DNA from 4 places in the Shewanella sp. SW1 genome. Region 3 is predicted to be linked to each of the others. Evidence: predicted binding sites of a transcription regulator. Region 3 holds the regulator's gene; each other region holds the start of a gene.
The links. Region 3 encodes sigma-54, which starts transcription at its own class of promoters, with help from an activator protein. Its sites were predicted from a motif close to GTTGGCACGNNNNTNGNNT; they were not measured.
Positions count from the first base shown of each region.

Region 1: L5M71_RS04685 (P-II family nitrogen regulator) is a predicted target of sigma-54. The motif match lies at 5,366-5,384, and genes of this name have one in related genera.
Region 2: fliD (flagellar filament capping protein FliD) is a predicted target of sigma-54. The motif match lies at 5,797-5,815, and genes of this name have one in related genera.
Region 4: L5M71_RS22485 (flagellar assembly protein FlgT) is a predicted target of sigma-54. The motif match lies at 1,734-1,752, and genes of this name have one in related genera.

Region 1 covers NZ_JAKKSG010000004.1:3,593-11,207, reverse strand. Annotated here, with positions in the region: gene L5M71_RS04710 (response regulator) at 1-3, opposite strand, end outside; gene narQ (nitrate/nitrite two-component system sensor histidine kinase NarQ) at 1-1,831, opposite strand, end outside; gene nrfA (ammonia-forming nitrite reductase cytochrome c552 subunit) at 2,057-3,460, shown strand; gene L5M71_RS04695 (putative porin) at 3,711-4,463, shown strand; gene L5M71_RS04690 (hydrolase) at 4,545-5,087, opposite strand; gene L5M71_RS04685 (P-II family nitrogen regulator) at 5,432-5,770, shown strand; gene L5M71_RS04680 (ammonium transporter) at 5,781-7,031, shown strand; gene L5M71_RS04675 (hypothetical protein) at 7,210-7,548, shown strand.
Region 2 covers NZ_JAKKSG010000023.1:52,976-60,590, reverse strand. Annotated here, with positions in the region: gene L5M71_RS18745 (flagellar motor protein MotB) at 1-444, opposite strand, end outside; gene motA (flagellar motor stator protein MotA) at 444-1,301, opposite strand; gene L5M71_RS18735 (RNA polymerase sigma factor FliA) at 1,325-2,041, opposite strand; gene fliL (flagellar basal body-associated protein FliL) at 2,053-2,520, opposite strand; gene L5M71_RS18725 (flagellar hook-length control protein FliK) at 2,537-3,745, opposite strand; gene L5M71_RS18720 (hypothetical protein) at 3,735-4,061, opposite strand; gene fliS (flagellar export chaperone FliS) at 4,030-4,410, opposite strand; gene fliD (flagellar filament capping protein FliD) at 4,424-5,776, opposite strand; gene L5M71_RS18705 (flagellin) at 6,079-6,885, opposite strand; gene L5M71_RS18700 (flagellin) at 7,111-7,615, opposite strand, start outside.
Region 3 covers NZ_JAKKSG010000015.1:129,820-137,434, reverse strand. Annotated here, with positions in the region: gene mgtE (magnesium transporter) at 7-1,371, opposite strand; gene L5M71_RS14790 (HPr family phosphocarrier protein) at 1,628-1,903, opposite strand; gene rapZ (RNase adapter RapZ) at 1,890-2,744, opposite strand; gene ptsN (PTS IIA-like nitrogen regulatory protein PtsN) at 2,741-3,184, opposite strand; gene hpf (ribosome hibernation promoting factor) at 3,187-3,474, opposite strand; gene L5M71_RS14770 (RNA polymerase factor sigma-54) at 3,503-4,981, opposite strand; gene lptB (LPS export ABC transporter ATP-binding protein) at 5,089-5,820, opposite strand; gene lptA (lipopolysaccharide transport periplasmic protein LptA) at 5,817-6,371, opposite strand; gene lptC (LPS export ABC transporter periplasmic protein LptC) at 6,358-6,918, opposite strand; gene kdsC (3-deoxy-manno-octulosonate-8-phosphatase KdsC) at 6,915-7,466, opposite strand; gene L5M71_RS14745 (KpsF/GutQ family sugar-phosphate isomerase) at 7,466-7,615, opposite strand, start outside.
Region 4 covers NZ_JAKKSG010000037.1:11,094-18,708, reverse strand. Annotated here, with positions in the region: gene L5M71_RS22495 (hypothetical protein) at 1-145, opposite strand, end outside; tRNA gene L5M71_RS22490 (tRNA-Arg) at 356-431, opposite strand; gene L5M71_RS22485 (flagellar assembly protein FlgT) at 487-1,653, opposite strand; gene L5M71_RS22480 (FlgO family outer membrane protein) at 1,934-2,566, shown strand; gene L5M71_RS22475 (LPP20 family lipoprotein) at 2,563-3,015, shown strand; gene L5M71_RS22470 (flagella synthesis protein FlgN) at 3,143-3,568, opposite strand; gene flgM (flagellar biosynthesis anti-sigma factor FlgM) at 3,571-3,894, opposite strand; gene flgA (flagellar basal body P-ring formation chaperone FlgA) at 3,970-4,677, opposite strand; gene L5M71_RS22455 (chemotaxis protein CheV) at 4,880-5,800, shown strand; gene L5M71_RS22450 (CheR family methyltransferase) at 5,901-6,740, shown strand; gene flgB (flagellar basal body rod protein FlgB) at 6,884-7,285, shown strand; gene flgC (flagellar basal body rod protein FlgC) at 7,288-7,615, shown strand, end outside.

The DNA.
Region 1 (7,615 bases), on a different contig from region 3:
CATTTGAAGGCTCCTGTTGAGAGGGGAAAATAAGCGTCACTCTAGTGCCACTTGACCCTTTGCTGTGCTGCACAAGGTTTAGTGGGCTGTTAGGTTTGAGTGCGTCGTCTTGTGCATTGCATCCTTGCTCAGTCGTGGTTGCCATAGCAGGTTTAAATCTCTTTAAATCATTGTCGCTGAACACGACTTTACCTGAAAGCTTACTGGCTCGTTCATGCATTATACCTATGCCAAAATGTTGATCTCGTTCTTTTAAATGTCCAATACCTATGCCGTTATCACAAACATCAATATTGACCATACCCTCGTCATCCTTATAGCAATGGATGTTAATGAGGCTGGCCTCAGCATGTTTGATGGCGTTTAACGTCGCTTCTCGCGTGATCTGCAGTATGTGGATGTGTTGTTTTGCCTCTAGCCATTGTGGCGCAAGTTTATAGTCTAAGGTTATCTTTATATTCGTCTTTGTCCTGAGTTGCTCAAGCATAGACTCTAAAGCACTTTTTAGATCAGGTTCCTTAATTGTGAGTCTAAAGGTGGATAGTAACTCCCTGAGTTGCACGTAGGCAGTGCTTACACCTTCGTTGATTTCGGTTAACTGCGCTTCAACGATTGGACTGCGGCAACTGCAATCTAAGTTTTTGCGTAATAAGCTAATTTGGATTTTCAGGAAAGAGAGCACTTGACCTAAAGAGTCATGCAGCTCCCGGGCAATTACACCACGTTCCTCCATTAGCGCCAGTTGCTGTCTTTGCTCTGTGGCATTGTGGATCACGATTGAGCGGGTCAGCATAATTGCGAAATTGTTAAACAAGGCGATATTGGGTGTTTGGTCGGCAATTAACTCTAAATAGCCTAAATTAGCCTGCTCAAATTGCAGTGGGAAACGGGTGCTCTCTTGAGTCATATCTGGCCAGCCGCCATCGGCCTCAATCACTTCAAGCTCTTGCTCGGGATATTGGATAATGAGTCTTAGGTAGTCGAGTGATTCATAGCCTTTTAACTGATTCAGCGCCGCTTTAAGTGCTTTGTAATCGAGTTTATTCGCGTTTAATGTCAGTAGGTTATCATATAAGAATGCCAGCTCGTTGTTGGCCCTTGTCAGCGCTAGGGTTTTTTCTGCTACCTGCGATTCTAGGTTGCCATAAAGCGTCGCGAGTTCCTTAGCCGTTTTTTGTAGGGCATGGGTCAGCGCTGTGAGTTCAATATATTCGGTCTCGGGCATTTCAATTTCAAAATTACCTTTAGAAATGGTATTCGCCGACTCCATCAGTTTTTGCAGTGGGATCACCACTTTCTTCTTTGTAAAACGCACGGCCACAAAAGCGATAATGAGCATGACGCCTAAGCCTAATATTTGGCTGGCGGCAAGGAGCCTGAGTTTAAAGGCGGCGTAGTGCTCCATCTCTAGCACCAGTAAATCTATGGTATCAACAAAGTCCTTCAGTGAGGCGACATAATCGCGGGAGTTTTCTTGTTCTATGTAGTGTTTCATCACCAGCCATTTATCGATGACAAGCTGATATTGAGCGGCAATTTCTGGTGGACTAAACCAACTTTCCGAGGGCTTTAACGTGTCGGAATAGAGCGTATTTTCGAATTCGGTGATTTTATCCTGCGCAGCATCACTGCCTGAGTTGGCGTAAAACATTAACCGATAGCTTTGCATCCTCAGCGACCCTGAGGCATTAATCGCCTTGGCGTCGCCTAAGCTGTAGGACAAATTGATGATAGCAAAAGTCGATAAACTACTAGAGAGCAGAATAAGTACTAACATTAATCCTAAGATTTTTGAGGTGAGACTACCTCGTTTCATTAATCCGCTGTTCATTTTGATGGCCGCTGTTATGGCACTTTGCAGTGGTTTTTACATTAGAAAATAATGTAATACATTAACAAAAGTATAGAAATGTGAACAACAACACCTTTACATTTTGATCTAGCGCAAACTTCAACCTAGATACCCCCTAAGAGGTATATTTTTAGCAGGGTTAAATCACTAAGTTTGACCATGGAGATGTCGTGATTTACAACAATAATGCAACACGGAGATGAGATGATGAAGAAGATGACAGGTAAGTCCTTTGCACTGAGTGCACTGGTTGCCGCCAGCTTCATGGCAGCGGGCGCAATGGCGAGTGATAAAACAGAGCCTCGCAACGAAGTTTATAAAGATAAATTTAAGAATCAATATAATAGCTGGCATGATACCGCAAAGAGTGAAGAACTTGTCGATGCGATTGGGCAGGATCCTAATATGGTGATCCTGTGGGCTGGCTATGCATTCGCAAAAGATTACAACGCTCCTCGCGGCCATATGTATGCCGTGACCGACGTGCGTAATACCTTACGTACTGGTGCGCCGAAAAATGCGGAAGATGGTCCATTGCCTATGGCATGTTGGAGCTGTAAGAGCCCTGATGTACCTCGCTTAATTGAAGAGCAAGGTGAAGATGGCTACTTCAAAGGTAAATGGGCTAAGGGTGGCCCTGAAGTCACTAACACCATTGGCTGTGGTGATTGTCATGAAAAAGGCTCACCAAAACTGCGGATCTCTCGTCCTTATGTAGACCGTGCAATGGATGCTATCGGTACGCCATTTGATAAAGCTTCGAAGAAAGACAAGCAATCTATGGTGTGCGGTCAGTGCCACGTTGAATACTATTTTGAGAAAAAAGAAGACAAAAAAGGTTTCGTCAAATTCCCTTGGGATATGGGCATAACTGTTGACCAGATGGAAGTTTACTACGACGGTATCGAGTTCTCCGATTGGACTCATGCCCTGTCTAAAACACCTATGTTAAAAGCGCAACATCCAGAGTATGAAACGTGGAAACTGGGTATTCATGGTAAAAATAATGTCAGTTGTGTTGACTGCCATATGCCAAAAGTGACTAGCCCTGAAGGTAAGAAATTTACCGATCATAAAGTGGGTAATCCATTTGACCGTTTCGAAGAAACCTGTGCAACTTGCCATAGCCAAACGAAAGAATTCTTAGTTGGCGTCACTAATGAGCGTAAAGCTAAAGTTAAAGAAATGAAACTGAAAGCGGAAGAGCAATTAGTCAAAGCGCACTTCGAAGCTGCTAAAGCGTGGGAATTGGGTGCAACTGAAGCTGAAATGAAGCCTATCTTGACCGATATCCGTCATGCTCAATGGCGCTGGGATTTAGCAATTGCCTCCCATGGTGTTGCTGCTCATGCTCCTGAAGAAGCCCTACGTGTTTTAGGTACTTCAGTGAATAAAGCGGCCGATGCCCGAGTTAAGTTAGCACAGTTATTAGCGAAAAAAGGCATCACAGATCCAATCGCTATTCCTGATATCTCTACCAAAGCTAAGGCACAAGCAGCATTAGGTATGGACATGGATAAAATGAATGCAGAGAAAGAAGCATTCAAGAAAGACATGTTACCTAAGTGGGATGAAGAAGCGAAAAAACGCGAAGCCACTTATAAATAATACTTAAGTAGACTTCAAAATAATAAAAAGCTCCTATATAAGGAGCTTTTTTATATCCTTTATTAAAGTGTAAATATTAAATTTTTATTTCAATTCTATATTTTTTGCATTAAGGTGTGCGCCGCTAGGAGAGCAGGTTCGTTTAAATTTAAATGGATATTAATGATAATGGAATAAGCAACACTGAGATTGTTTCTTCGTTATCTTCATCTTTTACTCCTAGCTTATAATCATATAAGGGAATACTTTGATGAAAAAAATTACCGCGCTAGCAATATTATTAGGTTTCGTAAGTGTTAATGCCGCTGCTGCACAAGATAATCCATATCAGCATGAAGCAGGCCTAAAATATAGCGCAAATTCTGAAGAGTTCAGCGATGGTCTGTGGAACGCGAATTATCGTTACTACATTAGCCCAGTTGACCAAACTAAAGGTCCTTATGCGCTTAATGGATTTTTAGCTCAAACGTCTAATGTTGGCGTTAATTACAGCAATTATGATGAATCAGATTTAGATACCATTGGTGTTGATGGCACTTATGTATTTGCTTCTAAATGGTTTATTGCTGCTAACTATCAACGTTCTGAAATCGGCAGTTTTGACTGGAACACTTACGGTGCAGAAGTCGGTTATTACTTCAATGATAGCTCTGCAGTATCTGCTTTCTATAACGATGGCAGCGATAGCATCGAAGAGTCATACGGTTTAAAAGTGCGTAGCTTTATTGCACTGCAATCAACTACAGGTGTTAATTTGAGCGCAAACTGGACACATCAAGATTCTGACGACACATTCAATTTAGGTGCTGATTGGTATGTGACTAAGTCATGGTCTGTTGGTCTAGGCTATACCGATGATGGTCATGACGATACTTTCGTATTGAAAACCGCTTATTGGTTACGTCTGTCTGATAGCTTCTCTGCAAACTTTGAGTTAGCTAGAGAATTAGATTCAGATGCTGATGGTGTATTTATTGGTTTAGGTTTGACTGGTCGTTTCTAATTTAATATATTTAACGATTTTTTAATATAAAGGTCACAAGTTAATGTGACCTTTATTATTTTACCCTAAATAAATTTAAGACTATTTTATCAGTTTTAATAATGCCCTAAACCGCTCGCCTTGGGCTTGATGTTGTAATTCAAATAATAGCGATTCCACGTTAGTTAATAGGGCGCCTCTGGCCGTCATCATTTGGATCCCGAGTTGTTTATTCTCAGCACTGCGTGACGAGACGCCATCTGCGACGAGATGCACCGAATATTGCTGTTCGATAAGGTCACAACAGGTTTGGTAAACACACACATGGGTTTCAATACCCGCCAGTATGACGTGTTTGCGATTCGTCTTAGTTAATGCCTTTGCAAACGCGTCACAGTGCCAGCTGCTAAAATGCTGCTTGGCAATGGGTGAGCTGGTTTTCGCAAGTAAGGTTTGCAGCTCAGGGCTAGTTGCTCCGAGTTTATCGGGTAGCTGTTCTAACCAGAGTATTGGAATTTCAAATAATTGTGCGCCTTGGATTAAGGTCTGTAGTTGTTGATGCAGCTTGTCACTGTTATCCATGATTTGTGCAAGTTTTCCTTGCACATCGACGATAACGAGAACACATTCTTCTGGTTTTAACATCGGGCCTTCCTTTTGCGCTTGATGATTGTCTTAGTGATGATCTTCGCTTTTGTCTAAGAGCTTGTGTTGTGATGCTCAGATTTCATCTCGTTTTACGCTTACCCCAGTAGACCCTAATTTAACCTTGTTACCAATAGGCCTAAGGTCGAATAGCTGTCGCACTTAAACTGCTCACTAAAAGAGTGCATCGCACCAGTTAGTGCTCGATTATGGTGCATTTTTAACCTTAAAAAATAGTGTTAAACAATTTAAACCAATAATAATCAATAGATTAAATTGTTGGCCTAATGATTGAATTACCTTTGATACAAGTTAATAACAATCGCGTTTTTTTGGAGGTCAGGATGAAACTAGTCAGCGCTATCATCAAGCCGTTTAAGTTGGATGATGTCCGTGAAGCTATCGCCGGAATTGGTATTGAGGGCATGACGGTGACCGAAGTGAAAGGTTTTGGCCGTCAGAAAGGGCATACAGAGTTGTATCGCGGCGCCGAGTATCAGGTGGATTTTTTGCCAAAAGTAAAACTAGAAATTGCCACTAAGGCTGAAAATCTCGACATGTTGATTGAGGCGATTACCACTGCGGCCCATACGGGGAAAATTGGTGACGGTAAGATCTTCGTCGTTGATTTAGAACATGCTATCCGTATCCGTACGGGTGAACTTGATACTGAAGCGCTATAAGGGGCTGACAATGGAAGAATTAACGAAATTAGGCGGCACAGTCACTGAACTACGCTTTGCACTCGATACCTTTTACTTTTTGATTTCTGGCGCTTTAGTCATGTGGATGGCGGCGGGATTCGCTATGTTAGAAGCGGGTTTAGTTCGCTCTAAAAATACCACTGAAATTTTAACTAAGAACGTTGTGCTGTACGCGATTGCCTGTGTGATGTATCTGTTGGTTGGCTACAACATCATGTATGTGGATAACACTGAAGGTGGCTGGTTACCGTCAATTGGCACCTTAATTGGTTCGCAATCAGCAGATGCGAGCCATGCATTAGAATCTGACTTCTTCTTCCAAGTTGTATTTGTGGCAACGGCGATGTCAATTGTCTCTGGTGCTGTGGCGGAACGGATGAAGTTGTGGGCTTTCTTGTTCTTTTCTGTGGTGATGACAGCGGTTATCTATCCAGTAGAAGGTTATTGGACTTGGGGCCAAGGTTTTATCGCTAAACTGGGCTTTGTAGACTTTGCTGGTAGCGGTATTGTGCATATGACGGGGGCGACCGCGGCGATTGCTGGCGTAATATTGCTCGGTGCGCGTAAGGGGAAATACGGGCCTAATGGTCAAGTGAATCCTATTCCAGGCTCTAACTTGCCAATGGCAACCTTAGGTATGTTTATTCTTTGGATGGGCTGGTTTGGCTTTAACGGCGGATCGCAATTAATGGTGTCGGATGCGGCGAATGCAAGCTCAGTGGCGAAAGTGTTTGTGAATACCAATACTGCAGCGGCTTTTGGTGCCATCTCAGCTCTTATCGTGTGTAAGATGATTTGGGGCAAAGCGGATTTGACCATGATCCTTAACGGTATTTTGGCTGGATTAGTGGCGATTACGGCAGATCCTCTCTCGCCTTCATTGTTAATGGCGGGTGTGATTGGTTTAGTGGCGGGCGGCGTGGTGGTGTTCTCGATTGTGGGCTTAGATCGCATTAAGATCGACGATCCCGTCGGTGCGATTTCAGTACACGGTGTGGCTGGTTTCCTTGGCTTAATGTGTGTGCCATTATCCAATGCCAATGCAACTATTACCGGACAGTTGACGGGGGCAGCGATCATTTTCACTTGGGTGTTCTGCTCATCATTTGCTGTCTGGTATGTGATTAAGATAACCATGGGGATCCGTGTGACTGAGGAAGAAGAATACAACGGTATGGATGCTTCTGACTGCGGTATTGATGCCTATCCTGAGTTTGTTACGGTCAAAAATGCGGGCTGATTAAACTTGCACATTAACGCGTGATTCACCTTGATGCTTAGCTTGGATCGAGGGATAGTGAAGCAGAGCCTAGGCTCTGCTTTTTTATGGGTAATCACTGTGATTGAAGTTTAAGCACAGGGTCATAAGCTTAATTACTGAGCAATTCTGTTTTCTTGCATAAATTAAGGAGTGTTCTATGAGCTTGAATATAAAAACAATAGGTCAATTTTCGCGACTAAGTCTTATCGTCATTTCTGGCTGGATATCGGTTTCTGCCTTTGCAGGAGAAGTGATCGTTAATCGCTCAAGTGAGCCTGTCGATGCCTTTGCCGTGCGTGATCAAGTGCTCAAGGATTTTGAATGGCAGGAGTCGCTTCGTCGCCAGCAGCAAATCCAAATTCTGCAGGCTTTACCCTCAGGTTGCGTTACGGTCATGAAACCCTATCGACATTTTACCTGTGGAGAGCATAACTATCGGCCGTATCATTATCAGCAGCGTGAGTTATACATAGAAGTTGACCGACCTTCACAATAGTTAATTCGTTAAATTATTTGCGATTATTTTCAATCGATCGCGATTATCATTTTTTGTAACCATTTTA
Region 2 (7,615 bases), on a different contig from region 3:
AGAAATGTTCTCAGCCATGCTCGAGCTTTGCACGACTCGATTCAATTCTCTGGCGAGCACAGTTAATTGCGCCTGAGTATCAAATTGCCCGGGGATGAGCGCACCTTCCTCTAATCCTTCTGACTCCGAACCTCTAGGCATAGAATTGGAAGGTATGATTGGAGGAGCAATAGACATATTTCCTTCTAAATCAATAATCGAAGATGACTGACTTAGCTCAAATGGATTCATTGGACCAGTGGGATTCATATCTCCACGTAAATACTGCACTATCATGGTTCGCTCTTTTTGATCAGCGATTTGCATGATCCACAGCACCATAAAGAGCGCCATCATAGCAAGCGTGAAATCGGCAAAAGCGACTTTCCACGCACCACCATGCCCATGATTACGCTTTCCTCGCTTTCGCCGCTTGATAATAATCGGCTCATTTTTATGGAGCATTAGCTTCTCTGCCCTTCCATCCAACGTTCTAACTCGATAAATGAAGGACGATTTTCACTTTGTATTTGTTTCCGTCCCGCATCAATAGCCATCATTGGTGGTTTACCTTTTGAAAAGGTCACTAAAATAGCGGCGATGCACCGAAGCTGTGCCGATTTGCGATCAACCAGATGTTCTAATGCCTTTGACATTGGATCGAAGAAACAATAACACGCGAAAATACCGATAAATGTACCGACTAATGCCGCGGCAACTTTGACACCAATCATAGTAATTGGGCCATCAATATTAGACATAGTAATGATAATACCGAGTACAGCAGCTAAAATACCAAAGCCAGGCATAGCCTCACCCACTTTACTAAAAGCTTCCGATGGTCGTAATCTGTCCTCTTCTATACGATGAATCTCTTCTTCTAGGATATGCTCTAAATCATGGGGAGATATTTTCCCAATAGACTGCACTCGTAAGTTATCAATTAAAAACTGTAAAACATTTGGGTGATTGAGCACGGCTGGGTACATTAGAAAAATAGAACTTTGCTGAGGATTTTCTAAATGCTCATCGAGTACTTTTAAGCCTTGGGATTGGATCTGAGCCATTAAAGTGCCCATCAAAGGAAATAACTGAGGATATAATTCAGGATCTTCTTTACCCTTATTAAATAATTCTTTTAACTGCTCAAGCATTTCTTTTAATACTGATTGCGGGTTAGCAATAATGAGCGCTCCAACTCCGGCGCCCATAATGATTAAAATTTCAGCAGGCTGCCACAATGCAGACAAAGCCCCACCCGCCCAAACATACCCACCAAACACAGAAGCTAAAATGATTAACAGCCCAACTAGTTTACTCATTACGATCTTCTCACTTTTAAACTTTAGCGCTGCAATATTGTTTTTAACTGTGAAATAGCTGATTTATGCAGCTGGCAAATACGCGTTTCAGTCAATCCCAATGCCATAGCTATCTCTTTTAAATTCAGCTCATGATGATAGTAAAGCGACAGAATTAGCTGTTCTCTTTCATTTAATTTTGAAATAACTTTGATCAAAGTTTGCTTCAGCATTAACCGCTCAACATCATTGCTTCTATCTACTGGATGATCACCGCCCAATAGCAACTCATCTAAGCTTTTCATCGACTCTGCTTGCGTCGAGTATAAACGTTCCCGATAATCCTCCGCGCTCAGCCCAAGCGCACTGGCCACTTCAAGATCGCTTGGTTCACGTCCCATCTCTCTACTCAAACGTCTAACAACATCATTAAGCTCATGGGCCTGCTGTCTAACAGGTCTAGGACGCCAATCCTGCCGCCTCAGCTCGTCGAGTATGGCACCGCGAATACGTTGCCCAGCGAAGGAAATAAATCCATTATCCAGCTCGCCAGGATACCGACGTGATGACTCAAGCAAGGCCATCATGCCAATTTGCTCCATATCCTCGAGTGATAACATCACGCCGCAGTGACTGCGCATCTGCGAGACTATACGTTTGATTAATGGCAAGTATTGTCGAATAATCTGTTGTTCAGATTGACGCTCTTCGACTGGATAATCACAGGTTTGTTGATATGCGAGTTGGCCCGCTGCTGTCATGATAAGGCCTCTTACTGGATCACCATGCGAGTAAAGAGTACTTCATCAATATCTGACGGCAATTGGTTATCTGACAGCACTTTAACCATCAATATCAACGCCTCTGATTGTAAACTGTCGAGCTGATCTAAGTGGTTCAACTGCTCAAATGTTTTACGTGAGAACATCTTCATCATAGCGTTTCGTATAAGTGGATCTGACTCCAGCAACACCGTTTTCATATTGGGATTACGGCTTTTTAATGACATTTCAAGCAGCATGTAATGGGGATACTTATCCCCAGGAATCGATATCACAAACTTTTCTAAGGGGTAAAACTTGGCAACTGGTACAGGTTCGACTTCAGGTTCGGAAGCAAAGAATTCTGTTAGCTTCCAATCTCCACTACTTGTCCCAATCCAAAATGCACCTGCGGTCGAACTAATGAGCACAAGTAACGCTAAAATGATCTTTACTAAACGAGATTTTAAAATTGCCATGAAACGACTCCGGCACTTAAGCCAATAAATCTAATTGGGATTTCTCTCTCGCCATCACATCGACTACATTATCCGTTGTAGTTTCAGCCGCTATCGACGAGGAGAATAATGCAGTTTCCTGTTGATGCTGTTGCGATTCTCCTTGGCCAATATCGACATCAATTTGACCGCCATGATCCATTGCCAAATCCACTCTCAAGCGTTCTAAACCATTGAGCAATGCATCTCGAATCGCAGGATTTACTGCGTGCATTTGCACCTGTAAACGATCGCCCTCTAAACGAATATTGAGCTCAATCTTGCCCAGTTCTGGCGGATCTAACCTTAATTCGGCTTTCTTAATATGTTGATCGACTTGGAAACGAAGATGCTCTCTTAAGGGAGTAAGGATCTCCTGAGAGTGCTGCGCTAAAGAAGCCATGGGAGTGAGGGATACAGGGCCCCATTGAGTAGCACTTGCAGCCTGCGTACCCGCAACCTGCTGAGATCCTATCGCATTAATATCTTTAACTTCATGCCCCCTCAGTTCTGCCAACACACGCTGAAACACTGACGAGTCAGATTTCAAATGCTCAAAATCCCCAGAGAAAGTTGCCAGCGTTGAATCCTGCGTAAATACGCCGCTCATTTTCAAGGATTCGCCACTCATGCCCACAGGCTGAGTACGACTTCCTGCAAGAGCCATAGATGAGGTCATCCCTGAACTAAATAGCGTTCCTCTTTGATCTGTGGCTGAGAGCCCAATTAAAGACGCTGGAGTTCGACCTATCGGATCCGCTTTAACAGTTTCCGCAGGAAAAATCACAGGAACAAACGGCGCGACAGCAGTCGGTGAAACGAGACTGTTCTGAGGCGTAGCGGCTAAGCCATCTTGACTAATAGGTGCTGAGTTAATCTCAGTATTTAACAGTGACGGAGATACTCCTGGTACAACAGGAGCAGCAACTGATACAACAGAAGAAGCAACGGGTGCAAAAGGCACTGAGTCAGAAAAATCACTATTAATATATTGATTTAAAAAGGTATCAGCATCATTGCCTAGAGCTTTTTCTGCACTCGGAGTCCACATAGCACTCTCTAGCGGAAGAGATTCCGCAGGCAATCCTATAGGGAATGCCAACAAGGTAAATGACTCAGATTTATCTTGATCAACTGCACTTGTCACTTTAGTCGTCAAGCTGGTATTTGTGCCAACAGGACGAGTTGAAAGAAGATCAGAGATCATCCAAAGCTCCACTTACTTGTGTTAATTGATAGGCTGCTAAACCTGGTTGTTGCGCCTTAAAGCGGCCCATTTCAGCGGCTAATTCATCACGAGCCAAGATCAACTCTTGCAGCACTTGGGAATGAACCCGCTTTAATTCTGCACGTGCCAATTTCTGCTCAATATCATGAGTCTCACCTGCCTGTTGCAGGGCTTTGATCAAAGCGATGTTCACTTTTCGGACGCTTTCCCAATCCTGAGCATCTGCATATTGGCGTAAAGCATTCGCAAAACGCGCCCACTGCTTAATTGAGATTTGTCCATCCTTCTCTGACATTGGTAATCACCTGAGTCACTGGAACTAGCGCTTCAGCACTGTTTTCGACACTGGCGCTGACAAGCTGACGGCTACAAAAGTCATAGAGACGATGTAAGCTCACGGCAACCTCACCACCATTTTCAAGGTCAAGCATAGAGTCCAAGCCATGCACGATATTAAGGCACTTATGGATACTCATTCCTTTCGCCTCAAACCTTTGGTATTCCATATGGCCAGCGGTCCGCTCTAGTTCTTCCAATAAACCATCAAGTAGCATACGCACCATGTCATGGGTTGTTGCTGCCGCTACTTGTGCATCTAAAGCGGTTTGCTTGTAGGCATTAAATGGATCGTACTCATTTAACATTTTTTACTGCTTCCTATGAAAACAACTGACTTGCAGAATTAAACTGGTTAATGGTGGATTCCATTGCCGTAAACTGGGTTAAATAAATCTGATACTTTTGATTCATTTGATAGTTATGGCGATCCATACTGTCATTCACACTTTTAATCTGCTTATTTAACGCTTCTTGTTTTTGATCGATATAGCCATTGAACTGCGTAAAAGGCTTTAATGTTTTCTCAACATTCTTGACGTAGCTACCTTCACCCGTAAACATGGCTTGCACTTTTTCGGGATCACTTTTAAAACTGTCAGTTAGCTTAGCATCATCAATTTTTAGTTTTCCGTCTCGTCCAATCTCAATCCCGATATCAGACAAACGCATGCCGTTAGCAGCCGTTGCAAATACAGAATCACGTAATTTAGACTGGAGAAGGCGAATAGAGGTATCCCCCTTCAACACACCAATTTGCGCTTCACTCACAGCGGTAGTTTTGTCTTCTTTATCTTTATCTTTATCCGAAGAACTCGAATCAGAGGTTTTAACGCCCATAGAACGGGTAAGTTGGTTGATTTGTGTCATTAAAGAATTAAATGAATCGACAAAATCTTTAACCGTTTTCTTATTCGCTTCAAAATCGTCTGTGACTTTAATCATGCTGCTTTCACCAGCCGCATGCACCTTGACTAATTCGAGGCTGACACCATCAACAACATTTTCTAGATAGTTACTGCTGCTGGTAATACTGATACCGTTTAATGTGAGTTCCGCATCTTGTGCTGCACGACGTTCTGTCATGCCCCAATCGGCACCGTTAAACTCTACCTTCACTTGATTCGCGACACCCGATTCCTTTGAAGACAGCATAAATTCGATTTGGTTACCTGTGCGCACTAATGACGCTTGTACACCAGGATTACCCACTTGTTTATTGATCACATCGCGTAACTGAGACACAGAAATAGCCGCACCGCCATTAACCGTTGCCAAATCAATTTCCATACGCTTAGTCGGATCACTACCGACTTGAATACTGATAATACCCGACGTTGGCAACAATTCACTTTCAGAGGAATAGGCTTTAGTCAGTTGATGTGCTTGCGCAAGTTTATGCACGCTCAAATCATAGTTGCCCTTTGGCGCATCAGATTTAACTGTAGCGGTCGCATTCTCGCCCGTAACCGTAGCAATTTTGCCTTTAGTTGCATTGCCACCCATTTCACTCAACTTAGTGGCCATTTTCTTCATATTATTTTCAAGCAACGTATAGGCATCTAACTGTGTTTTACTGGCAGTTAGCTTGCCTTTGTAAAGCGTATCTTTACCTGCGCGGTCTGCGCCAATCAGTTGCTGAGCAAATTGTGCTGCATTCATACCTGAAATCATGACTACCTCCACTCGTTCTACAGCAAAACGCATGCCAAAAACAAGCTGCTGTTTTTAAAGACATTTAAATAATTAACTGGCCCGAACACAGCTAAAAACTTCCGCATAAACACTTAAACAGGAAAACTATCTTCCACTTTGTGTTATCGAAAATTACCCACTAAAACATGAACCTTATAGGTTTCAATCTCGGGTTTAGCGACTACCGACCAATACATAAACCGTGGCTAAAATAAAAATGCCAGTCAGCGCAACTAACTGGCATTTTAGCTGTGACCAATGACATCACTTACCCAATAACATTAACGCAATAGACCCATCACTAAGCCAGTATTTTGGTTAGCTGAAGAAAGTACTGTTGTACCCGCCTGAACTAATAATTGGTTGCGCGTCATATTGGCAGATTCAACCGCGAAATCGGCATCCATAATACGGCCTGCAGCGGCTTTGGTATTTTCAGTTACGCTGGCAAGGTTAGCCGCTGTATGGCCAAGACGGTTAATGTTGGCACCTAAGGTTGAACGTTTAGTGCCAACTGCAGAAATAAAATCATCCACTAACTTAATTGCATCATTCGGGGTGCCTTCTAAATCGCCAGCTTTAAGAGCCGTAATGTCTGCCGTAAGCGCTGTAAGTTTAACGTTCAGAATTTCATCTTTACCTGCACCGATCTGGAAAGTTACATCTGTAAGCTTGGTAAAAAGGTCATTACCTGCATAAGTCGTTTTGGTAGCAATACGCTCGATCTCATCATTTAGCTCTTTAAACTCATCATTCAATGCTTTCAAATCATCAGTTGAGTTAACACCGTTTGATGCTTGAGTAGCCAATTCTTTCTGGCGATTGGCAATGGTCGTTAATTCTTCTAACGCACCATCAGCGGTTTGCAGCATAGAGGTCGCATCAGAAATATTGCGTGATGCTGTTTCCATACCTTTTACGTTAGCGCTCATGCGGTTTGCAATTTGCAACCCCGCAGCATCATCAGATGCGCTATTGATACGTAAACCCGTAGACAAACGCTCCATAGCATTAGTCAATAAGTTATTGCTTTTGTTAACAGCACCTTGAGCAACAATTGAAGCGTAATTAGTATGAACACCTAACATATCAGTTCTCCTGAAAAATAACGGTTATCTTGGCGATGCCTGAATCTCAGCATCGATCCATAACTAATTAAGGCGACAGCAACAGCACACAACTAAAACTTATTTAAAAATAGATGGGATCACCTCTATAAAAACAGACTGAAATGGCATGCTCAAAACGCCATAAAAAATGCCAGCAAGCTAAGCTCACTGGCATTAAAACTAACACTGACTAATTTAATAAAATTAGCGCAGTAACCCCATGACTAAACCTGTATTTTGGTTAGCTGAAGACAGTACTGTTGTACCCGCTTGAACTAATAATTGGTTACGGGTCATATTGGCAGATTCAACCGCGAAATCGGCATCCATAATACGGCCTGCAGCGGCTTTGGTATTTTCAGTTACGCTGGCAAGGTTAGCCGCTGTATGGCCAAGACGGTTAATGTTGGCGCCTAGTGTAGAACGTTCTGTACCCACTTTGGCTAAGAAAGTATCAACAGCGGTAATTGCAGCAGTAGCACCAGTGGTTAAGTCACCTGTTACAGTTGTTGAAATAGCGCCTAACTTCACATTCAGTGTTTCTGCTATTCCAGCACCAATCTGGAAGTCAACACCTTTAATAAGTACGCCATCAGTCGCATCTTTAAACAGGTTATTACCCGCATAGGTTGTGTTTTCAACAATGCGTGTAATTTCATCGTTTAACTGTACAAATTCATCATTCAGCGCAGTTAAATCATCAGCAGAA
Region 3 (7,615 bases):
AAAGCGTTAGTTCATCAGGTAGAGCGTCGCTAACCCGAGGAAGGCGAACAGGCCAACCACGTCAGTGACTGTGGTGAGCACCATACCGCCAGCGAGGGCAGGATCGATTTTAAGTCGTTTTAAAATCAATGGAATACTCGCACCTGCAAGCCCTGCTACTGTCATATTGATCAGCATGGCGCTACCAATTAATCCCGCAAGTGCCATATCATCCTTCCATAGCCACACGGCGACAAAGACTAAAATAGACCACATCAAGCCATTGAGAAAACCAATAGATAGCTCTTTACCGATAAGCCAGCGGGCGTTGCTTTGGCCGATATGTCCTAAAGCAATACCGCGGATCACGAGCGCTAAGGTCTGATTACCGGCAACACCGCCCATGCTAGGGACAATCGTCATTAGGATGGCGATAGTGGCAAATTGCTCAATAGTGCCTTCAAACATATTGCTGACCGACGATGCGAGCAGGGCGGCGAATAAGTTTATGGTGAGCCAGAGCGAGCGACGTAGGGTACTTTTTAGTACAGGACCAAAGGTATCTTCATCTCCATCCATCCCCGCCATACCCATCATGGAATGTTCAGCATCTTCGCGGATAACATCGACTACGTCATCGATTGTGATACGCCCGAGCAGCTTACCATCACTGTCGACGACAGGTGCCGATACCCAGTCATTGCGTTCGAATTTCTGCGCGACTTCGCTGTCGGACATGCTCACAGGAATACTTTGAATATTGGGATCCATGATATTGCGAATTGTGGTGCTTGGCGCGCAAGTCAGCAGATCTGCCAGCCTAACACCGCCAAGGACTTTGTCCTGTTTGTCGACCACATATAAGGTATCTGTGGTATCGGGTAGGTTGCCCCTTTGCCGAAGATAGCGCAGCACCACATCGATATTCACATCGGGTCTTAAGGTGACTGTATCTGTGTTCATCAAGCTGCCGGCGGTCTCATCTGGATAAGATAGGGCTTGTTCTACCCTCAGGCGATTTTGTTCCGTCATCGACTGCAGCACTTGTTTGTAAACTGCGTCGGGTAGACTTCGCAGAATATAGGCGAGATCGTCGGTGTCCATGCTTGCTGTCGCTTTCGCGACTCGCTCAGGGCTCATGCTGCGGATAAGTGGGTCTTTGAGTTCTTCACTCAACTCATCGAGTATGTCGCCTATTTGTTCCTGATCGATGAGCTGCCACAATACTTGTCTGGCACTTGGCGGTGATGATTCTAAGATCAGCGCGATATCTGAGGCGGCCATTTTTTGCAGCATATTACGCACGTGTACGAACATGCCGCTGCTAAGCGCTTGGTTTAACTGGTCAAGACTATGTCCGGTGTGATCGTTTTCTGCATTATCTACGGGCATTTGTCCTCCATTGTGCGGCAAATTGGTTTGAGATCTTAGTGTTGGGCTAGGATTTAGCGGTGACTAAGCGTCAGTCGATGACATAGATTAAGACGGCTAAGGTAAGGTTAAGGCCAGCGCCAGCGCAATGACCGCTAGTGTAATCGCCAGTGGCTTGTATCGTCGAGCGACAAATGTTTTGCCATGTGTGAATGGCAAGTTTTTTAAACTAGACATGAAGTGAAACTAACGATGAAGTGCTTAGTGTGAAGTGAAACTAACAGGCTTCGTCAAACTTAGCGTCGATTAAGGCACAAATGGCATCGAGAGCCGGCTCTGCATCTGGGCCTTCGGCGATCAGCTTAATGGTTTTACCCATACCAGTTTCAAGCATCAGTAAGCCAAGTACACTGGCGGCCGATGCTTGTTTATCGCCTTGGATTAAGGTGATGGTCGCATCAAACTCGGAAGCCAGTACCACCAACTTAGTGGCGGCACGGGCATGTAAACCGAGCTTATTACAGATGGTTATCTGACGCTCAAGCTTTGGCATTATTGAGCTCTCGATGACGGGCATAAACTTTATGTTTACCGTTACTAAAGCGTTTTGCCAATTGCTCTGCGACGTAAACCGATCTGTGCTGTCCACCTGTGCAGCCAATGGCCACAGTTAAATAACTGCGATTGTTACGCTCGAGGTGCGGCAGCCAAGTCTCCAGTAAATTTTCGATTTGCCAGATGAACTTATTGACCAGTGGTTGGCGATTTAAGAACTCAGCTACGGGTTCATCTAAACCAGTCAATGGTCGCAGTGCCAACTCCCAGTGGGGATTGGGCAGGAAGCGCACATCGAACATAAAGTCGGCTTCGGTGGGCATTCCGTGCTTAAAGCCAAAGGACTCGAAGTTGATCACGAGTTCTTTATCGACACTACCAAGGAGAATTTGTCTGACTTGGTCGCTTAAATCATAGATATTCAAATTCGACGTATCTATGTAGTGATCGACCAGTTTTGACATAGGCTCGAGCAGTTTTCCCTCCAGCTTTATCGCTTCTTGCAAAGAGACTCGGCTCTTCGACAAAGGATGCAAACGGCGGGTTTCGCTGTAACGCTTGAGCAGAATTTTATCGCTGGAGTTAAGGAAGAAGCTCGTTAACTCAGTATCTGGAGGTAGGCTAGCGAGTTGTTTCACTAAGACCTTATCCTGCTCAGGCATGTTACGCACGTCGACACTGATGGCGACGAGATCGTTACTGCCTTTGAGTTGCTCAAGCAAACTGCCAATCAATGGCAAGGGAAGGTTATCGACACAATAATAGCCGAGATCTTCGAGTACCCTAAGGGCGACAGATTTGCCTGAGCCTGAGCGGCCCGACACTATGACCAGTTTCATCCAGTGATTACCTGATAGAGTTCCGTTTCATCATGCGTCTTGCGTAATTGCTTTAATATTTGCTTGTCGCTCAGCTTTTCGGCCATGCAAGACAAGGTACTTAAGTGCTGCTGACATTGGTCTGCAGGCACCAGTAGTGCAAATAAAATATCAACAGGTTGCTTATCGATAGCATCAAATGCTATCGGCTCTTCACACTTAATTAGTATGGCAATGGGCTGATCTATATCGGCTAGTCGACCATGTGGAATGGCGATGCCGTTACCTATACCTGTGCTCCCCATCTTTTCGCGCGCCACTAGGCTTTCGAATATCTCTTGAGATGAGAGGGTCGGGTACTGGGCAGCGACTAAGTCGCTGATGAGTTCCAGTACCTTTTTCTTGCTGCCCGGAGTGGCGCAGGTAGTGCACTCCGGCCGCAGTATGGTACAAAGTTCCATTATTAGTGTTTTGTTAACTTCTCTTTGTGTTTAATAACCTGACGGTCAAGCTTGTCAATCAGGGCGTCTATAGCGGCATACATGTCAGCATGCTCTGAAGTAGCAAAAACTTCACCACCTATGAGGTTTATTCTCGCTTCAGCAATTTGTTGCATTTTCTCAACATTGAGCACAACGTGCACATTATTGATCTGTTCGAAATGGCGTTCAAGTTTTGAAAACTTTTCTTCTACATATGCACGTAACGATTCGGTAATTTCGACATGGTGTCCACTTAGGTTTATTTGCATAGAAACGTCCTCCGATATCCACTGTAGGTTATAAACTTTTACGCTGATTAGAAGGTGGAATAAGCATAGCCTCTCGGTACTTCGCAATGGTTCTGCGGGCTACGTTGATCCCTTGTTCTGCCAGAAGTTGTGCCATCTTGCTATCGCTTAATGGTTTTTTCTGGTTTTCCGCTGCCACCAGTTTCTTTATAAAGGCTCTGATTGCTGTGGATGAGCACTCACCACCATCGTCAGTACCGACGTGGCTAGAGAAGAAGTATTTTAGTTCAAAAAGTCCCTTAGGGGTATGCATGTATTTTTGAGTTGTGACCCGTGAGATGGTGGACTCATGCATTTCTACCGCTTCGGCAATATCGTTAAGCACCATAGGCTTCATGGCTTCTTCACCGTACTCAAAGAAACCTTGCTGATATTGCACTATGCAATTAGCAACTTTAAGCAAAGTGTCGTTACGGCTTTCTAGACTCTTAATAAACCATTTAGCCTCTTGCAGATGGCCGCGAATAAATTGGCTATCGGCTTGGTTTTTTGTGCTGCGTGCCATAGAAGCATAATGTTGATTTACATTGATTTTGGGCATGCAGTCAGGATTAAGCTCAACGACCCAGCGGCCATTTTTCTTCGACACAGACACATCTGGGATAACGTATTCGTCATTATTGGGCGTGATCAACAAACCTGGGCGAGGATTGAGGGTTTGGATGAGTGCTATACCATCCCTTAATTCATCCTCTTTTAATTTAGTCTTACGCATCAATAACCTAAAGTCTCGGGCGGCGATCAGATCTAAATGATCTTTGATCAGCATACGGGCGTTTTCTAGGTTGGGAGTATCAGCGGCGAAATGCGACAGTTGGATCAACAGGCATTCACTTAAATCGCGGGCGGCAACGCCTATGGGATCAAAATGCTGAATACGCTTGAGTACGGCTTCGACTTCGTCAAGCTCAACTTCAGGATTGCCCATGGCTTCGAGAATTTCTTCAGTGCTTTGGGTGAGATAGCCCTGATCGTCGATGGCATCAATAATGGCGGTGGCAATGGCTAAATCGGTTTCAGAAAACGGCGTGAGGTTTTTTTGCCATTCTAAGTGTTCGTACAAACCTTCACTGGTCTCGCCTTGGAAGGGCATATCGTCTTCACGACTGCCGCCGGGGCCTGAGTTTGGGGAGGCGGTAAACACTTCATCCCATGTGGTGTCCATGGGGAGCTCATCGGGCATGGATTCTTTGGTTAGCGACTCTGCCGTGTCTATGGTGGAGCTGTCTTTTTCTGGTGGCAGAGTGCTAGATTCACTGAAATCCGTATCGGATAGCGTTTGGTTTACAGGGGTTTTAGTGGCGTCGAATTGATCCTCTTCCAGCTCGAGAAGGGGATTAGAATCTAATGCTTGCTGGATCTCTTGCTGCAGTTCTAATGACGACAGTTGCAACAGACGTATGGCCTGTTGTAATTGTGGCGTCATGGTTAACTGTTGACCCAGTTTGAGCTGGAGTGACGCTTTCATGTTACCGCTGATCCCTACGTTATTATTGTTGGATGAGGTCGCTTATTATTATCTTGAGTGAAGCCCAATGGCGGTATAAATTGCCTCCATTGGCTTCGCTCGATTAACTATAGCCTGAATTGTTCACCTAAGTACACTGCCCTAACTTGCTGATTGTCTAAGATCTCTGCTGGAGTTCCTTCGGCAATAAGGTTTCCGTGACTCACAATATAAGCATGTTCACATACATCTAATGTCTCGCGGACATTATGGTCTGTGATCAGTACGCCAAGGCCGCGACTTTTGAGTTGTTCGATAATCTTCTTGATGTCGATAACCGAAATAGGATCGACGCCGGCAAACGGTTCATCGAGCAAAATGAACTTAGGATTAGCGGCTAAAGCCCGCGCAATTTCGACGCGGCGACGTTCGCCACCCGACAATGACATGCCTTGGCTGTCACGGATGTGGGTGATATGAAACTCTTCGAGCAGATGTTCTAGTTCTTCTTCTCGTTCTTCGTTTTTAAGTTCTTTACGAGTTTGCAGTACGGCCATGATGTTGTCATGAACAGTTAGCTTACGAAAGATACTGGCTTCTTGCGGTAAGTAACCTATGCCTTTGCGGGCACGCAGATGCATAGGATCTGCGGTTAAATCATCATCGTCGATAAAGATATGTCCCTTATCGCTCTTCACTAGCCCGACAACCATGTAAAATGTCGTGGTTTTACCTGCACCGTTTGGACCGAGTAGGCCAACGACTTGACCGGTTTTTACCGTCAGACTGACGTCTTTAACCACTTGGCGACTCTTGTAACTTTTCGCCAGATTTTGTGCTCTTAAGGTGATTTGGGTCATTTAGAGTCCTGCTTTTTTACAGGTTTATCCGCCGGAGCGTCTGATTTAGCATCATCTTGATAGTTTTCAGGCTGAATAATAGTGATCACGCGATCGTCACCACTGCCAGTACTCTCGGCCATCAATTTCTGTTGAATCATGTTATAGCGGATTAAATTGCCTGTAACTTGGCTACCTGCTTGATCTAATGACGCCATACCTTTCAGTGTTAAGGTGCGGCTCGCCATATCGTAACGAATTTCTTTCGCGCTCGCCGATGCAGGACGGCCATCGTCTAATATTTGGCTATACGTAGCAGGGTTGCCTGTGGCGACCAAAGTTTTGCTATTTTCACCTTCAGCGGAAAATGCACGCAGTTCATTTGCTTGGATTTTTATTGAGCCTTGGGTAACTTCCACTGGACCAAAGAAGATGATCTGGTTGTTTTTGATATCCGCAGTTTGGCTCACAGCTTTAATTTTGACTTCTTGCTTTAAGTCGCCGACTTTCGCGAAAGCACTCATGCTCATAATTAGCATTAGGCTGGCAAGTAATACGTTATTTTGCTTCATATGTTCCTACTACCTGACTGGTCAATTGCACTTCTTGCGCGTTGAGGTCGGCATAAAGGCCTTGGCCTTGAATATTAAAATCTTTCCCTGTGACGTAAATGGTACGGTCAGAGGTCATTATCATAGTGTTGAGATCGAGTTCCAGATAACTGGTGGACAAGGTCTGAATCGGTTCTTCTGGGCTAATGGCATCGATAATAACATTATTTTCTAATACAACCTTGCCAGTTTCCTTGTTTAGCTTGCCCTGATCTGCCCTGAGCTGCCATTGTGCTTTACCTTGGTCTGGATAAACAAGATAAACAGGTTGAGTAAAGAAAGTTTGATTCGTTGAATCATAATGTTCCATGTGTTTCGCCGTCACACGGCTATTCACTAGTCCTTGCTCATTGAACTCAACACTGCGCAGATCTTCAACGATGAAATCTGGGGTATTTTGATCTTTTACTCTGTTATCGGAATCACCGCTGTGTTTGTTCTGCACTTGCCAGTAAAGCGCTAGTGCGGTTCCAAAAAAAGCGATAATCGCGAGTGTCACACGACTCATATACTCATTCCATGGGCCGAAGTGAATTTATTTTGACTTAGGAGTAACAGATCTGTGAGTTCACGCAGTGCACCGTGGCCACCATTGAGCGTAGTCACAAAATGGGCGTGTTGGCGTATATAGGGGTGGCCGTCAGCAACACTGACCGCTAAACCGACGACATTCATCACGGGGAGATCGACAATATCATCACCGATATAAGCCACTTCTTCTGGGGTGACACCATAAAGTGCGAGCAATGCTTCATAGGGCTCGAACTTATTGTCTACGCCTTGGTAAATATGGGTAACACCAAGGGCTGTCATACGGTTTTCAACGATTTTGGATTGACGTCCTGTGATCACGGCGAGGTTGAAACCGCTGGTGAGGAGTGAGCGCACGCCATAACCGTCACGGGTATGGAAGGCTTTGAGCTCTTCGCCGCTATTGCTCAAGTAAATACGGCCGTCGGAAAACACCCCATCGACGTCACAGATTAACAGTTTAATCTTTTGCGCGCGTTGCCACACATCATCACTGATTGGGCCGTAAAATCCTTGCTGTGGCATTAAATGACTCCTGCTTTTACCATATCGAGCATGTTAAGAGCGCCAATAGGATGGCGATCTTTATCGATAACAATTAATCCGTTGATATTTTTTGAGTCCATCACTTGCAGTGCTTGGGCGGCCAATACATTATCCGTGATCGTGACGCA
Region 4 (7,615 bases), on a different contig from region 3:
TATCTTCGAACATTTTGTCTTTATCTGGAGAGTTTGGGAGAGCGGTGAGGACTTTCAAAAATTCGGGTGGTTCGGGAATTGAATATTGCTCAATGATCCCTTCGAGTGTTTGAGTGAACTTTTCTTGCGATGAAGTTTCCGTCATAAAGCTGTTTTCCCTGTTCGTTAACTCATAGGGAAAGTATTAGAAATAGGGTTAATTGTCCATAACTGAGATGAACAGGGCAAAACGAGGATTTTTGAAAATGTTACGAAAAAAAATTCTAAAAAACGTCATTCCTATGGCGGCACATAGGCGGCACAGGATTTTTGGTTTTTCGTAAATTATTGAATTTAATATATAAAAAGTGACTTATGGTCTCTCCACAGGGACTCGAACCCCGATCGGCCGCTTAGGAGGCGGCTGCTCTATCCTGTTGAGCTATGAAGAGACGACAGTGATTATACTGGTTTTATCTTTGATTAAAAGGCTTATGATTTAGTTGCTTAAATCTTGAGCGCTATGTCGTTTATCTGTACATTGTAGGCTGCATTTTGGTCTACAAGTACTGCGGTGGCGCTTTCTTCGCTTACTTGCTCAATTTTTACCGTTGCACGACTTTTGGTCGCGACGGCGCGCATTTCATTGAGTCTATCGGGTAAGTTTTGTTGTAATATTACTTGGAATTTATCACCGACACGAATGCCATGTTTACGGCCTAGATTTAATATAATCCTGTCTGCTTGTCGGCTAACGACTTGGCCAAGTAATGGCCTGCAATTAAGTGTGCTGTCTAAATCTCGGGTAGCTTGCAATATTAATTGAGTAATACTTTTTCCATAGGAGGAACGCCAGAATCTATTACTGTTGGGAGCAATGATAGCCTGTTCTTCAAATTCCCATGGGGCCGATGTGCTGTAGCTTTTGCTCCAGACCTCTTCGCCACTGATTCCATGATAGAGGCTGAGTTTGAATTGAAATTGCCTTAGCGGAGCTTCATCCCAAAATCCTAAGAAGGTGGGTTGTACAGGCTCTATCGATATATCAATGATCTGCGGTTGAAGAATATATTGGCTGTCGGTAATTTCACTGAGCCAGCTTGGGAGTCGATAACCGCGAATATCCACTAGGTCTTGTTCAATATCGAGTCGCTCGTTAGCATGGATGTGACTAAAGCCAGTTGAAGAGTAATCTTCTATAGTGTTCCCTAACGCCTCTGAAATGACCTCTTCAAAGCCTGAAAGTTGTCCATATCTAAGCTGAGAACGATCTTTTATTTGTGTTTGAGGTATTAAAATAGCGGCCTTTAATTGGCCATTAGGACACTGTTGTGTTGGATCATCATTTAGATCGAGGCGTAGGGATACATATATTTTATTTCCCTGAATTTGTTCATTAACGAGTTGAATGTTTATGGCTTGGGCGTTGCGATTTATCGCAAAGTTATTTTGTGTGAGGTTACCATTAGAGGTTTGTTGCTCACTGGAGATTTGAATACCTGTGCTTAATGTCGCATAGCTAACTGCTTGATTAATTGCTTCTTCCCTTGCTTGAGCTGTATTACCATTGATAATAGTTGCTTCTCCGCTGGCTTCTATCCATTCGGCTCTGGTGGGCAAAGAAAGTAGTAAAAGGCTCAAAATGATGAGCGAAGCTGAACCTGGTATGTGCATCAATTCAATCCTTATCGCTAAGCTAATGGCGATATTACCAATCGAGCCAGTTTTCTGACTCTTAATCTAATATGTCAATAAAGCAAATTTCGTGCCTGAGTATGAGAACTTTTGATAAAGTTTCCATTGTTACAGTCGATATACTGCGTAATAGAAGAATATTGTCGGACTGAGGTTAATATTGGTCCAAAGATTGCTGGTTTTTGTTACTCATTAAAAATTTGAAGCTTAGAAAGTGAGTCACTTGACTGCCAATGCACCCATAGATGAGGTAAATCCAATGCTAAAGCGTGTGATTATTCCCTTAACATTGATAATGTTAGGTGGATGTGTAGCTAAACCGGTTACGCCGCCCAAACCGAGTTTAGTGGATGGCAATGGGTTGCCGCCAACGGCAGTGATTAACCATTTAGCACAGCGAATAGTGACTGAGCTTGTTAAGCAAAATGATGCTTTGCGTTCTGATCAACCTATCGTAGTTGCAACACCAGTATTAGTGGGCGATTTGAATGGCACTAATGCGTTAGCGCAACAGTTACAGCAAGGATTAATGACGTCGCTCCATAGCTTTCAGTTTAATGTGGTGGATTTAAACTTAGCTGATGGCTTGAGAGTCACATCTGACGGGGATTTTATTTTGACGCGAGATTGGCAAAAATTGTCGAAAGATCTTCCTGTTGAGCATCTTGTCGTTTCGACTATGAGCGTAGTAACCAATGGTATGGCGATCAATACTCGGATTGTGAACATTAGTAACAATCGCGTGGTATCGGCATCTCAAACTTTTGTGACTCAAAAAGAGTTGGCAAACTACATGCAGCCTTCGGAGCAAATTGTGTCACAAAATGGCATCTTATATCGTCAGGCGAGTCCAGGCATGAATGAAGTGCGTGTCTTAGGAGATGGAAAATGAAACACTACCTTTTATTACTTATCACGGGGCTAATGCTAACTGGCTGCGCTGCTAAAGATAGATATGTGCAATGGGAAGATGTGCCGCCACCGAGTTTTCCTAAGTTAACGGCTATAGGATATGCGCCGTTAGCGACTCAACCGGCTAAAGAGCAATCACAAAGAGTGTTGATGGCTATGCAGGCATCAAAAATTGTGGCTTATCGTGAATTAGCGGAACAAGTTTATGGGCAGAAAATAACGGCAAACAGCAGTGTCAGTGATTGGATGTTGACGGACGATAATGTCAAAGCGTCAGTTTCTGGCGTGATCCGCGGCGCACGAGTCGTTAAGAGTTATCCAGCAGGCGAGCATTATGTCACTGAGTTAGAACTTGATTTTTCACAGGTTTGGGCGCTTTATCAACAACAGAACCGTCCACAACGAGTGAAGGAAGTGACGTATTTCTAGCGTTTTTGAGAGTATGTTCAACAGCATGTATTGAGCCGCGTATTTACGCGGCTTTTCTTTTTGTACAAGACATTAATATCTAATCAGAGCTTAGAAAAGGGAATGCTAAGTGGGAGTGATGCGCTTGTTAGGCCTTTAAATCATTGCCTAAACTTGAGATAGTCGAGGTCTTGCCTTTATCGTTATAGGTGAGGCTGGAGGCGTTTCTGCTGGCTTGTAAAGCTTGAGCAAAGCGATTTAAACTCGCTAAATTAATCTCAATTAAACTGGCATTTTGTTCGTTTAATTCTTTGCATTCAGTCAATGCGTCTTTGATCTCGGCCATTTTATGCACGAGTTCGACTTGCTGAGTGAGTCGCGATTTATCACTGTGGTTTGCCAGAATATCATCATTAGTCTTTAGTTCTTTCAGACATTGCGATTTTTCGTTAGCAAGGGAAAGCAGTAAATCGGCGTTTTGGTCAACCAAAGCGCCTTTTTCCTTGAGTATGATTTGCTTAAGAACAGCCAAATGGGCGTGTTGTAGATCTACCAGTTTAGCTATTTCAGTCATAGTTACTCTTTATTTAAGTCATTAAGTTCGGCTTCAAAACTTGCAATATTGGCAGCCAACTTTTCAGGGTCAATTTTATAGCGACCTTCGGCAATAGCTTGTTTGATTTCGGCTACTTTCTTTTGATCAACTTCAGGAAGGCTAGCCATTTTAGTCTGAGCTCCTTGAAGTTGTTGTGCCTGGGCCGTAATGACCACTGAGTCGCTTCTTTGTGGTGTTGTCGATTTTGTAGCAACTTGAGCAGATTGATCGCTGCTCGTTTTCGTTGCGCCTGAACGAACTTGCGCAGTCGTTGCAGTGTTGAGTTTGCTAATATCAATTGCCATTTTAGGCTCCAGCGTCGTGTGTACGGGATTTCTTAACTGGGGTATCGGCAGCTTACAAAAAAGCTTTAGATTATTTTACATTCTTACTTCAACTTCGCCAATGCCTGTGACTATAGCATCTAGTTCTTTGTTTGAACTGCTATTTTTGACTCTGATCCGATCACCTTTATTGCCATCTTGTAGGGCTTCGCCTACTGTTTTGAGCTCGAATGAGCCAGAACGAACGTAGATAGATACCGAATCATTTTTACAAACGAAGCATAAGTTGTTGCTTAATATGGGATTATCTTTTGCTACTCGTCGTTTTACTCGCACGCCAGCCAATTTACTCGGGTCATCGAATTCGGCACCTCTCAAGCTATTTTGTTCAATGTAACGGACTTCTACTTGACTAGGAGAGATGAGTTCGCCTGGTGCTAAGATTTCGGTTGAGACAACAACGGGGAATAAGATATCCACCCGAACCGAGATATAGATTTGCCAAGGGTAAGCTAAGTCTTGTGTATCGCAGCTGACTTTTAAGGTGTTATTACGGCTAATTTCCCTATCGCTAGCCAGTTCAACTTTCATTGGAGACGAACATTGTGACGGCAGCATTCTTGCGTCAACCATCTGTGGCGAAATATTTACTTTGGCATTTTCTGGAACGGATATTTTTTCTGAAATAAGCGCTTTAGCTAATTCTGAGATTGCCGATACGGTGGGGACAATAGGCTCTGCACTCGCAAAAGCGGGCATGAAGAGGGTGAAAAGACTAAAAAAACAGACTAAATTTACTTTCATAATGAAGAGACTAGCTTGTAACGCCAGAATGCACCTATACTTTTATTAAGTTCGAAGCTGACCACTGTAATAATTTACATCACTGTCAGAAGATTGACTCAGTTTCGACTATGTTTATCGATAGATAAGACGTAAGCAATTAATATGCCTATACTCAACTGAGTTATAGGGCCGAACATAAACAGAACAACAAGGCAGAGTTATGTCGAGTATTCTTGATTCAGTCAACAAACGAACCCAGCTCGTTGGACAAAACCGTTTAGAATTGCTGCTTTTTAAATTAAACGGTCGTCAACGGTTTGGGATTAACGTGTTTAAGGTGAAAGAAGTACTGCAGTGTCCACCACTGACCACTTTGCCTAAACTTAATCCTTATGTGAAGGGTGTTGCTCATATTCGTGGAACAACCATTTCAGTGATTGATTTGAGTGCGGCAACAGGGGGGAAACCTTTAGCGAGCACTGAAAACTGTTTCATCATTATTTCTGAATATAACCGCAGTGTTCAAGGCTTCTTGGTCAGTTCTGTTGAGCGGATCATCAACATGAATTGGGAAGCGATTATGCCTCCGCCGCAAGGTGCTGGTCGTTATTCTTATCTGACAGCTGTGACTGAAATTGAAGGTGAATTAGTTGAAATTCTCGATGTGGAAAAAATCTTAGATGAGATTTCACCGGTTAAAACGGCTATCAGTGAAGAAGCCAATGAAAAACTGACCCTCGACAGAACTCAGCATTACCATATTATGGTTATTGATGATTCTGCCGTGGCGCGTAAGCAAATTATTCGTTCACTTGAGTCATTGAATTTACAAATTGATACCGCAAAAGATGGTCGCGAAGCATTAGACAAGCTTAAAGAGATCGCCAAAGAGATGGATAATGTGGCCGATGAGATCCCCCTCATAATCTCTGATATTGAGATGCCTGAAATGGATGGCTACACCTTGACCGCTGAAATCCGAGATGATCCTAAGCTTAAGCATATTAAAGTGGTACTGCATACTTCGTTAAGTGGTGTATTCAATCAGGCAATGGTTCAAAAAGTGGGTGCTAATGACTTTATCGCTAAGTTTAATCCTGACGAACTGGCCGCTGCTGTGAATAAGCATTTAAGTTTGTAATTGCTGTAGGTTAGTACCTAGATACGCTTTACGCTATAATCTCGACTTTATAACATGATGGTTTCGCACTGATTTTGGTGCTTGCTATAGGATTTAGGATGTGAATGTGCCAAATAAATCACTCGCTGAGGCTGAATATAATCAATTTAGGTTGTTCTTAGAGCAACACAGCGGCATCGTACTGGGTGAAAATAAGCAATATCTTGTGCGCAGTCGTCTTGCTCCTTTGATGGGCAAATATAACCTGCCATCCTTATCTGATGTGGTTAAGCATTCGATGAAGCCTACTGAGCGTGCGCTCAGAGCTGAAGTGATCGATGCTATGACGACCAATGAAACCCTTTGGTTCCGTGATCGTTATCCATTTGAGTTGTTGAATAATGTCCTACTACCTGAATACAGTCGTCTGGGGCGTCCGCTTAAAATTTGGTCTGCGGCTTGCTCGTCAGGCCAAGAGCCATACTCATTGGCTATGACTATTCTTGAGTATCAACAGAAGAAGCCTGGTGCCTTGGCTGGTAGTGCTTCTATTCAAGCAACGGATTTATCTCCTTCCATGTTGGAACGTTGCAAAAATGCCGAGTACGATAGTTTGGCATTAGCGCGTGGTTTATCTGAAGAACGTAAGCGTCAGTTTTTTGATGCATTACCTTCTGGCAATATGAAGTTAAAGGATAATGTGAAGCGGTTGGTGAACTTTAGAGCGCATAATTTGCTTGAGAGTTATAGTCTGCTTGGCAAGTTCGACATTATCTTTTGCCGCAATGTGCTGATTTATTTTGCACCAGAGGCAAAGGCAAAAATTTTGCGGCAATTCGCTGCCGCTCTCAATCCCAAAGGGATTTTATTTCTCGGTGCATCAGAATCTATCGCTGGTTTAACGGACGAGTTTGATATGGTTCGTTGTAACCCTGGCATTTATTACCAGAAAAAGACTTAACTCAGCCGCTCTAAAGAAGATTACCGACAATTGTCGGTAATTTTTTACCCATCACTTGCTCATCCTTGTTGTTATTCTCAAAATTTTCCTGATGTTGGCACATGAATTGCTTTATTTTCGTGAGAACACGAGGAGGCAATTTTATGGCGATCAATTTTGATAATGCACTGGGTGTGCATCAATACACTCTCGGTATTAGAGCGCAGCGGGCTGAAGTTATTTCAAGCAATATCGCTAACGCAGATACGCCACATTACAAAGCCCGCGATGTTGATTTTTCTGCGGCAATGCAGGCCGCTCGAGGCCAACAGCAGCGAAATAGTCTTGAAATGCAAGAGCCAGATAAGCATTTTGGGCTTGCGGAGTTGACTGGGCAATTTGTTAAGTTCCGTGTGCCGAATCAACCCGATACCGGTGATGGTAATACTGTTGATATCCAACAGGAACAATCGGCATTCATGCAAAATGCACTTGAATATCAAATGTCGCTAGGTTTTTTAGATAGTAAGTTTAGTGGCATGAAGAAAGCGTTGAGAGGGGATTAATCATGAGTTTATTTAGCATATTTGATGTTGCTGGCTCGGGAATGTCTGCTCAATCGGTCAGGCTAAACACCACCGCGAGCAACATAGCTAACGCGGATTCCGTCTCGAGTAGTGTAGATAAGACCTATCGTTCTCGTCATCCCATTTTTGAAGCCGAAATGGCTAAGGCCCAAAGTCAGCAACAAGCTTCTCAAGGCGTTGCAGTAAAAGGCATTGTAGAAAGTGATAAACCACTACTGAAAGAATATTCGCCCGATCATCCAATGGCGGATGCGGATGGCTTTATTTATAAACCGAATGTTAATGTCATGGAAGAAATGGCAGATATGA